3 regions of the Enterobacter sp. SA187 genome follow, and region 1 is predicted to be linked to each of the others. Evidence: predicted binding sites of a transcription regulator. Region 1 holds the regulator's gene; each other region holds the start of a gene.
The links. Region 1 encodes Fur, which represses iron uptake genes when iron is present. Its sites were predicted from a motif close to ATAATAATGAGAACNACTATCAA; they were not measured.

Region 1 (3,242 bases):
GGGTGGCGCTTTAACGTGCCGGTACTCTGGGATCAGTATGAGAACATCATCGGCTGGAAAACCGTCCCCGCCTTCGATAAACCGGCCCTGTTTATTCGCGGCGGCAACTCCCCTTACGTGACCGATGCGTACCGTGATGCGCTGCTGGCGCAATTCCCGCAGGCGCGGGCGCATGTGGTCGCCGGTGCCGGGCACTGGGTGCATGCGGAAAAACCCGATGCCGTACTGCGGGCGATCCGTCGCTATCTTGCTGATAATGCCAGTTGATTAAAAACCCGGCGACCGAGCGCCGCGACGCGCCCGGTCGTTGGCGTGCCCCTCTCCCTGATGTATGATGGCGCGCTAATTGCGCAGGGCCTCCACCAGGCAGCTTGTTTTTCCCCCGACGTCACTCAAAATCATGGCTAAAGAACAAACGGACCGCACGACACTCGATCTGTTCGCGAATGATCGTCGCCCAGGACGACCGAAAACGAATCCGCATTCGCGTGACGAACAGTTGCGCATTAATAAGCGGAATCAGCTGAAACGCGATAAGGTTCGTGGCCTCAAACGCGTCGAGCTAAAACTAAACGCGGACGCCGTCGAAGCCTTAAATGAACTGGCCGAGGATCGTGACATCAGCCGTAGCGAACTGATTGAGGAGCTTTTAATGGCTCAGCTCGCGCTGCTGCGCGGCCAGGGGATAGTCTGAAAATCCCGCTAAATATCACTTTCATGTAGCACAGAGTGCAGTCTGAGGCGTTTGCAGTTTCCGCGTCCTTCTCTGTTCTGCTATGATTGCCCTTATCCGTGGGCATTGCGCCACCACCATATCATTAAGTTTCAAGAGGTTATTTTACTCATGGCAATCACAGGCATTTTTTTCGGCAGCGACACGGGTAATACCGAAAATATCGCGAAAATGATCCAAAAGCAGCTTGGTAAAGATGTTGCGGACGTGCATGACATCGCCAAAAGCAGCAAAGAAGATCTCGAAGGTTACGATATTCTGCTGCTGGGCATCCCGACCTGGTACTATGGTGAAGCGCAGTGCGACTGGGACGATTTCTTCCCGACGCTGGAAGAGGTCGATTTCAACGGCAAATTAGTCGCCCTGTTCGGCTGTGGCGACCAGGAAGACTACGCGGAATATTTCTGCGATGCGCTGGGCACCATCCGCGACATCATCGAGCCGCGCGGCGCGACTATCGTCGGTCACTGGCCGACCGCGGGCTACCATTTCGAAGCCTCCAAAGGTCTGGCGGACGACGACCACTTCGTCGGTCTGGCCATTGATGAAGACCGCCAGCCGGAACTGACCGCTGAGCGCGTGGAAAAATGGGTGAAGCAGATTTCTGAAGAACTTCATTTAGATGAGATCATCAACGCCTGATTTTTGTGCGGCGTAACCTGTTGGCTGCGCCGCATTAATAGATATAACCAATCAAAATAATTGCTACAATTTTTTAACTTTCGCACGCATACCTGTACAATATCCCCTGATTGAACGTGATTGCTTACGGGTTTGTTAGTGACACCACGTTTTATACGCATACTTTGCTTGAGGACTTGCAGTTTTCATTTAGACATGGCAGTTCTATAATGAGACGCATTAACTCAACGTCATTCTCATTAACTTCCATTTGGAAGTGAATCGTTTAGCTACAGGACAGATTCCGCATGACTGACAATAACACCGCACTAAAGAAGGCTGGCCTGAAAGTCACGCTTCCTCGGTTAAAGATCCTTGAGGTACTCCAGGGACCTGACAACCACCATGTCAGTGCGGAAGATTTATACAAACGACTGATCGACATGGGCGAAGAGATTGGCCTGGCGACGGTCTACCGTGTACTTAACCAGTTCGATGACGCCGGTATTGTGACCCGTCATAATTTCGAAGGCGGTAAATCTGTTTTTGAACTGACGCAGCAGCATCACCACGATCACCTGATCTGCCTCGACTGCGGCAAGGTTATTGAGTTCAGCGATGACTCCATTGAATTACGTCAGCGTGAAATCGCCGCTCAGCACGGGATCCGCCTGACCAACCACAGCCTTTACCTCTACGGCCACTGCGCCGAAGGCGATTGCCGCGAAAACGACACCGCGCACGATATTCGCAAATAACGTTGCTGCAAATTGCCCGGCGGCGCAAGCTTGCCGGGCCTACGTTATATTGTAGGCCGGGTAAGCGTCAGCGCCACCCGGCAACCCCGCCAGAATTAAATCTCAATCACCGCACGGCCACGGATCTGCCCGTTCAGCAGTTTTTCCGCCACGTCAATGGCATCGCTCAGCGGATAAGTAGCGCTCAGTTTTTCCAGCGCCGCAGGCGTTAAATACTGACAGGCTTTCTCCCAGATCGCCGGACGTTTTTCGCTGCTCACCATCACGCTGTCGATACCGCGCAGCGTGACGCCGCGCAGGATGAAAGGCGCCACTGTCGCCGGGAGATCCATGCCCTGCGCCATGCCGCACGCCGCGACTATGCCGTCATAACGGACGCTGGCGCAGACGTTGCTCAGCGTATGGCTGCCGACGGTATCAATCGCCGCCGCCCAGCGCTCTTTCTGCAGGGGTTTACCCGGCGCGCTCAGCTCATCACGGTTAATAATGTCGCTGGCCCCCAGCTGTTCGCGCATCCATCCGGCTTCCTGCGGACGCCCGGTCGACGCCACCACCTGATAGCCCATGGCAGACAGAATGATCACCGCGCAGCTGCCCACGCCGCCGCCCGCGCCGGTCACCAGCACCGGGCCGTCTTCCGGCTTCACGCCGTGATCCAGTACCGCCTGCACGCACAGCATGGCGGTAAAGCCCGCCGTACCGATAGCCATCACCTGTTTTGCATCCGCGCCGGACGGCATTTTCGTCAGCCATTCGCTTTTGACCCGCGCCTTGCCTGCCAGTCCGCCCCAGTGACGCTCGCCCACGCCCCAGCCGGTCAGCAGCACGCGGTCGCCCACGGCAAACGCCGCGCTGTCGCTGGCGATTACGGTACCGGCGAAATCAATACCCGGCACCATAGGGAACTGGCGCACAATCGGGCCGCGACCGGTAATAGCCAGCGCATCTTTATAGTTAATGGAGGAGTATTCCACCGCGACGGTGACGTCCCCGTCCGGCAACGCCTGCTCGTCCAGCTCCACCAGGGATGCCGAATACTGTCCTTCCGCTTTATCGATCTGAATGGCTTTAAACATGATGACCTCATTACATTAATCAAACTTGCCAGTCGCGACGGCCTTTGCGGGCCG
Region 2 (3,242 bases), 1.7 Mb from region 1:
GATGCGCAGGGGTTAGGGTCTGCCAGTGGGTGGTCAGCCAGGCGTTGCACGCGTCCTGCGGTTGCGGCTCGCAGATCACCTGCCAGCCCTCCGGCAGCGCGCACTGCTGCGGCCACAGGCTGTATTGCTGCTGCGCATTTTGCAGAATATAAAAGTGTCCCTGTGCGTTATCGAAGGGATTACTGAATTCCATACCAGGCTCCTGTGGGGTAACGGCTTATGGCGTGGCGGGGGACAGGGATTGCCAGAGGGCGATCAGCCCGGACGTCAGGCCGCCGCGCCAGCAAAGGGCATCGTGTCCGCCATCAACTTCACGCCACAGCAAGGTCTGCGGGGTGTACTGCAACAGGTTTAATAACGTCTGATTAGCGCGCCAGATCAGCGGCTCGCGCTTACCGGCTTCCAGCACGATGCGCAGTCCGCGGGCGTTCACATCGCCACGACGCAGCTGTTCAATAAGTTCGCCGTCCTGCTGCGCGCCGCGGTGCGGCCACCAGTAAGATCCCGACTGGCTCAGTATGCAGCCAAAGCGCTGCGGCCAGTGCAGCCCGGCGTAAAGCGCCGCCAGGCCGCCAAAACTTTGCCCGGCCACCAGCGTGCGTGCCGGATCAGCGCTGAAGGGCGTGCGGGCGTGGATCAGCGGCAGTAGTTCCTGCTGCACGGCCTGCCAGAAATCGGCATTACAGGGCAGTTCGCGGCTGCGGTGAGCGTTATCAATCACGTCGATCAGCACATAGACGGCGGGCGGAAGCTGGCCGTCGCCGGTGAGCGCCGCCAGCGCGGGCCAGACGGGCATACTTTCCGCCCAGAACTGCCCGTCGAGCAGAATAGCCAGCGGCGTGTCACTGCTGACCGCCCCTGTGGTGTAGATCCACACCCGGCGGCGGTTGTTCAGCATCGCGCTGTGCCAGTGAATACATTCCGGCGGCGTAAATGGCGTGTCGGGGCGATCCCAGCCCGGCTGTAGCGGGGCCTGCGGCATTTCCAGCGCGGAAACCCCATGGCCGCGCCCGCCGCGCCAGGAATCCTTATTCAGCGGATCGGCGATCGCCTTTGGCAGCAACGTGCGCCAGCCTTCGCGCAGCGCGGCGCGATCCGGCGTCTGGCCTGCAAACACCGCGGCGGAAAAATCGCTGTCGTTTTCACTGGGGATAAAACAGTAGCTCCCCCGCCAGCGGGCGGGCAGCGTCGTTTGCCAGCACCAAACATCGGTTCCGGCGAGGCGGCGCAGGGATTGCGGCGCGGACTGCTGATGATGGTCGGTAACGCCGGTGATATAGATCCAGACGTGGCGCACCGGCGAGGTGGCTTCGGTGCCTGCCGGATCGCGCCACCAGAAGGTGACCTGATACGCCTCTTCGCTTTCGCGACGCCATTCCGGCCCGTGCTTTGTACTCCACCAGGCGTCACTGCCCGTTACTTGCGTTGTCACCGTTCTGCAACTCCAGGTTACCTGCGAAATATTGTTACAAGACAACAATTGTCGATAATATTATTGATAACTATTTTCATTTGCAATAGCGTATTGGCGCGCGGCGGGATGCGCGTCTTTCACTCTATTCGGTTAGCCGTGCGCGTTTGCAGGATGCAGAGGCTGGCGACAAACTCAGGTAATAACATGAATAATAAATTTAATACCCTGGCCGTACTGGTTCATTTGGGTATCTCAGGGGTAGCACTGCCGGTGTATGCGGCAGAAACCAGCGACGACGACACCATTGTGGTAACCGCCGCGCAGCAAAACTTACAGGCGCCGGGCGTGTCCACCATCACCGCCGATGAGATCCGCAAAAACCCGCCCGCGCGCGACGTATCAGAAATCATCCGCACCATGCCGGGCGTCAACCTTACCGGTAATGCCACCAGTGGCCAGCGCGGTAATAACCGCCAGATCGATATTCGCGGCATGGGCCCGGAAAATACCCTGATCCTGATCGACGGCAAACCGGTGACCAGCCGTAACTCGGTGCGTCTGGGGTGGCGCGGCGAGCGTGATACCCGCGGCGATACCGGCTGGGTGCCGCCGGAGATGATCGAACGCATCGAAGTGATCCGCGGTCCGGCGGCGGCGCGTTACGGTAACGGCGCGGCGGGCGGCGTGGTGAACATCATCACCAAACCGGTAAGCAGCGACTGGCACGGTTCCTGGAACACCTACCTGAACGCGCCGGAGCATAAAGACGAAGGCGCGACCAAACGCACCGACTTCAGCCTCACCGGACCGCTGGGGGGCGATTTCAGCTTCCGCCTGGTGGGAAATCTGGATAAAACGCAGGCCGATGCCTGGGACATCAACAAAGGCCATCAGTCTGAACGCACCGGCATTTACAGCGACACTCTCGCCGCCGGACGCGAAGGGGTGGAAAACAAAAATATCAACGGTGTGCTGCGCTGGGACTTTGCGCCGATGAACTCGCTGGAGTTTGAGGCGGGCTACAGCCGCCAGAATAACCTCTACGCGGGGGACACGCAGAACACCAACAACGACAATAAAACCAATGGTCTGGTGAAAAAATACTACGGCAAAGAGACTAACCGTTTGTATCGCCAGAACTATGCCATCACCTGGAACGGCGGCTGGGAAAACGGCGTCACCACCAGCAACTGGGCGCAGTACGAGCACACGCGCAACTCCCGTCTGGGCGAAGGGCTGGCCGGCGGCACGGAAGGCCTGTTCAACAGCGAGAAGTTCAGCGATATCGATCTGGCTGACGTGACGCTGCACAGTGAAGTGAACATTCCCTTTGAGTATCTGTTCAACCAGAACCTGACAATTGGCACCGAATGGAACCAGCAGCGCATGAAGGATCTGGCGTCCAACACCCAGGCGCTGTCCGGCGGCGCGATCCCCGGCTACGACAGCACCGGCCGCAGCCCCTACTCCAGCGCGGAAATTTTCTCGCTGTTCGCCGAAGACAATATGGAGCTGACCGACAGCACCATGCTGACGCCGGCGCTGCGCTTTGATCATCACACGGTGGTCGGCAATAACTGGAGCCCGTCGCTGAACCTCTCCCAGGGCCTGGGCGAAGACTTCACCCTGAAAATGGGTATCGCCCGCGCCTATAAAGCGCCGAGCCTGTATCAGACCAACCCGAACTATATTCTGTATAGCCGTGGACAGGGCTGCTACGCCAGTCCGGTCGGCACCGGCTGCTATATGCAGGGTAACGACGACATGAAGGCCGAGAACAGCATCAACAAAGAGATCGGCCTCGAATTTAAACGCGACGGCTGGCTGG
Region 3 (3,242 bases), 1.7 Mb from region 1:
CAGTGAAACCTTCCGCCTCGACTTTTACAGCGTGACGCTGCTGCTTCAGCGGTTCGCCACGCTGTTTGGCTGATGGAAACGGCGTAACTCTTTCAGTAGCACCACCAGCAGCAGTCCGATGACCGCCAGCACCCAGCCGCCAACACTGGCGGAGGCCGCTGGCGTCATCAGCGCCCCCATACCGCCGAGCAGTGCCGCGCCGATAGCATCGCCGGTGACGTTCTGCGCCGTCCATAAGCCGTTAATGCGCCCGAGCATCGCCTCGGGGGTTTGCGTCTGGATCAGCGTGTACTGCAACAGCGAACTCACCGCGCTCAGCCAGCCAAAGAGCGCGAGGAACAACACCCCCAGCCCCCAGACGGGCATCAGGCTGAACAGCGCCACCGCCACAAAGGCGGCGACGGTGGTCAACAGCATGATCGCCCCCGGACGCGCACGCTGCGCCATATTGCCGCTGGTCAGCGCCCCCAGCGCCGCACCGAGCGGAACGGCGGCATACAACAGGCCGATTTCCGACGGCGACATTTGCCAGTTCACCGCCAGCGCCGGATAAAGCACGCGCACGGCGCTCGCCATGGTCAGCAGCCCGCCGAGCAGCGCGATGCCGCCGATCAGCGGACTGCGCATTAAAAACTGAAAGGCCGCCAGCAGGGATTTCAGCGGATGTTCCCGCGGCTGCGGCGGCGGAGGCAGCAAGGGTAAACGCAGCAGCGTCAGGGTGGTGAGAAAGGTCCCCGCCGCCGCCAGCCCGTAGTTCCACACCACACCGCCGGACGCCAGCAGCAGGCCGCCGCACAGCGGGGAGATCACTGAGCCCAGGCGTACGGTCAGCATGGTGATCGCCCCCGCCTGCATCAGATTCTCACGCCCGACCAGCGCGGGCGTCGCCGCCAGCAGCGCCGTCACGCCGAGCGCGCCAAAAAAGCCGTCCCACAAACCGAGCAGATAAATCGCCACCAGCGAGGGTTCCGGCAGCGCCGCATTAATGGCAAGGCCGATAAAACCCAGCCCGCAGGTGCCGCGCGCGATCAGGATCAGGCGCTTACGCTCATAGCGATCCGCCAGCACGCCGCCCACCATCAGCCCGACAAACATCGCCCCGCCGGTCAGGGTGACCGCAAGGCCCACCAGCGCGCTGGAGTGGGTCATCGCCTGGATCTGCACCGGCACGCCGACGCCCAGCAAACCGAGGGATAAAATGGAGATAAAACGGGCGATAAATACCGCGCGGAATGCCGGGTGGGTTTTCAGCAGGCTCATGTTGAGCAGCCAGGATTGTCGGTTCATTACAGGGCCTTTTATTGCGATTTCTCATACCTTTTCAATGGCCGCACATGCTAACATACCCGAACAAGATCGATAACGATAACTACTATCATTATCAACTCAAGGACGTTGTGATGTCTTTTTCGCTCAGCCTGGCGCGTCCAATTATCGTGACCGGGTTATTGTTATTGCTGCTCCTTGCGGCTGCGCTCAGCTTACTTATCGGGGCGAAACCCCTGCCCTTTTCCGCCGTCATGGACGCCTTCACGGGCAGCTGCCAGACCGCGGACTGCACTATCGTGCTGGATGCCCGTCTGCCCCGTACCCTGGCCGGACTGCTGGCTGGCGGCGCGCTGGGCCTTGCCGGGGCGCTGATGCAAACCCTGACCCGCAACCCGCTGGCCGATCCCGGTCTGCTCGGCGTGAACGCTGGCGCCAGCTTCGCCATCGTGCTGGGCGCGGCGCTGCTCGGTTTAACCTCTCCCTATGAACAGCTGGCATTGGCCTTTAGCGGCGCGCTGGCGGCGTCATTAGTGGTGGCCTTTACCGGCAGCGCGGGCGGCGGGCAGCTCAGCCCGGTGCGGCTGACGCTGGCGGGCGTCGCGCTGGGCGCGGTGCTGGAAGGTTTATCCAGCGGCATCGCGCTGCTGAACCCCGATGTTTACGATCAGCTGCGCTTCTGGCAGGCCGGATCGCTGGACGTGCGGCAGATCCACACCCTGAAAATCGTCCTGCTGCCGGTACTGATCGCCGCAGGCATCACGCTGCTGCAAAGCCGGGCGCTGAACAGTCTCAGTCTCGGCACGGATACCGCCACGGCGCTCGGTAGCCGCGTGGCGCGCACGCAGTTGCTGGGCTTACTGGCAATTACCGTGCTGTGCGGCAGCGCCACGGCGGTGGTCGGCCCGATTGCCTTTATCGGCCTGATGATGCCGCACATGGCGCGCTGGCTGGTGGGGGCGGATCACCGCTGGTCGCTGCCGGTCACGCTGATCGCCACCCCTGCCCTGCTGCTGTTTGCCGATGTTATTGGCCGTCTGCTGGTGCCCGGCGAGCTGCGGGTATCGGTGGTCAGCGCCTTTATCGGCGCGCCTGTGCTTATCTGGCTGGTTCGCCGCCATCGTCGCGGAGGTGGCTGGTGAACGCCCCTTCCCGTCGTCTGATTTTGAGCTGTCTGCTGCTGGCGATCGCCTGTCTGCTGGTGGCGCTATGGAGTCTGCAAAGCGGCGCGGTGCCGCTGACGTTTTCTCAGGTATTTGCCGCCCTCACCGGCGATGCGCCGCGCGGTATTATGCTGGTGGTCAATGAGTGGCGTCTGCCACGTGTCGTCATCGCCCTGCTGACCGGCGCGGCGCTGGGGATCAGCGGGGCCATTTTCCAGTCGCTGATGCGTAACCCGCTCGGCAGCCCGGACGTGATGGGCTTTAACACCGGGGCATGGAGCGGCGTGCTGATCGCCATGGTATTTTTCGGCCAGCATCTGACGGCCATTGCGCTGGCGGCGATGGCGGGCGGTATTCTCACCTCGCTGGTGGTCTGGCTGCTGGCGTGGCGCAACGGCATTGAAACCTTCCGGCTGATTATTATCGGCATCGGCGTGCGCGCCATGCTGGTGGCCTTCAATACCTGGCTGCTGTTGCAGGCGTCCCTTGAGACGGCCTTTACCGCCGGGCTGTGGAACGCCGGATCGCTCAATGGCCTGACGTGGGCGAAAACCCTGCCCGCCGCGCCGGTACTGCTGGTGATGTTTGTCTGCGCCGCGCTGCTGGTACGCCGTATGCGGCTACTGGAAATGGGCGATGACAGCGCCTGTGCGCTGGGGGTCAGCGTTGAGCGTTCCCGCCTGCTGATGATGCTGGTGGCGGTGGTGCTGACCGCCGCCTCCACCGCCCTGACCGGCCCGATCTCTTTTATTGCGCTGGTCGCCCCGCACATCGCGCGGCGTATCAGCGGCACCGCGCGCTGGGGGCTGACCC

Region 2: the regulator Fur is predicted to act here: its motif matches at 1,490-1,512, upstream of fes (enterochelin esterase).
Region 3: the regulator Fur is predicted to act here: its motif matches at 1,357-1,379, upstream of fepD (Fe(3+)-siderophore ABC transporter permease).

The regions. Positions count from the first base shown of each region.
Region 1 is NZ_CP019113.1:2,520,271-2,523,512, reverse strand. It holds gene ybfF (esterase) at 1-267, shown strand, start outside; gene ybfE (LexA regulated protein) at 401-694, shown strand; gene fldA (flavodoxin FldA) at 845-1,375, shown strand; gene fur (ferric iron uptake transcriptional regulator) at 1,663-2,112, shown strand; gene acuI (acrylyl-CoA reductase (NADPH)) at 2,208-3,188, opposite strand.
Region 2 is NZ_CP019113.1:4,190,885-4,194,126, forward strand. It holds gene BMF08_RS20070 (MbtH family protein) at 1-193, opposite strand, end outside; gene fes (enterochelin esterase) at 218-1,432, opposite strand; gene BMF08_RS20080 (TonB-dependent siderophore receptor) at 1,619-3,242, shown strand, end outside.
Region 3 is NZ_CP019113.1:4,181,329-4,184,570, forward strand. It holds gene fepB (Fe2+-enterobactin ABC transporter substrate-binding protein) at 1-73, shown strand, start outside; gene entS (enterobactin transporter EntS) at 46-1,287, opposite strand; gene fepD (Fe(3+)-siderophore ABC transporter permease) at 1,401-2,408, shown strand; gene fepG (iron-enterobactin ABC transporter permease) at 2,405-3,242, shown strand, end outside.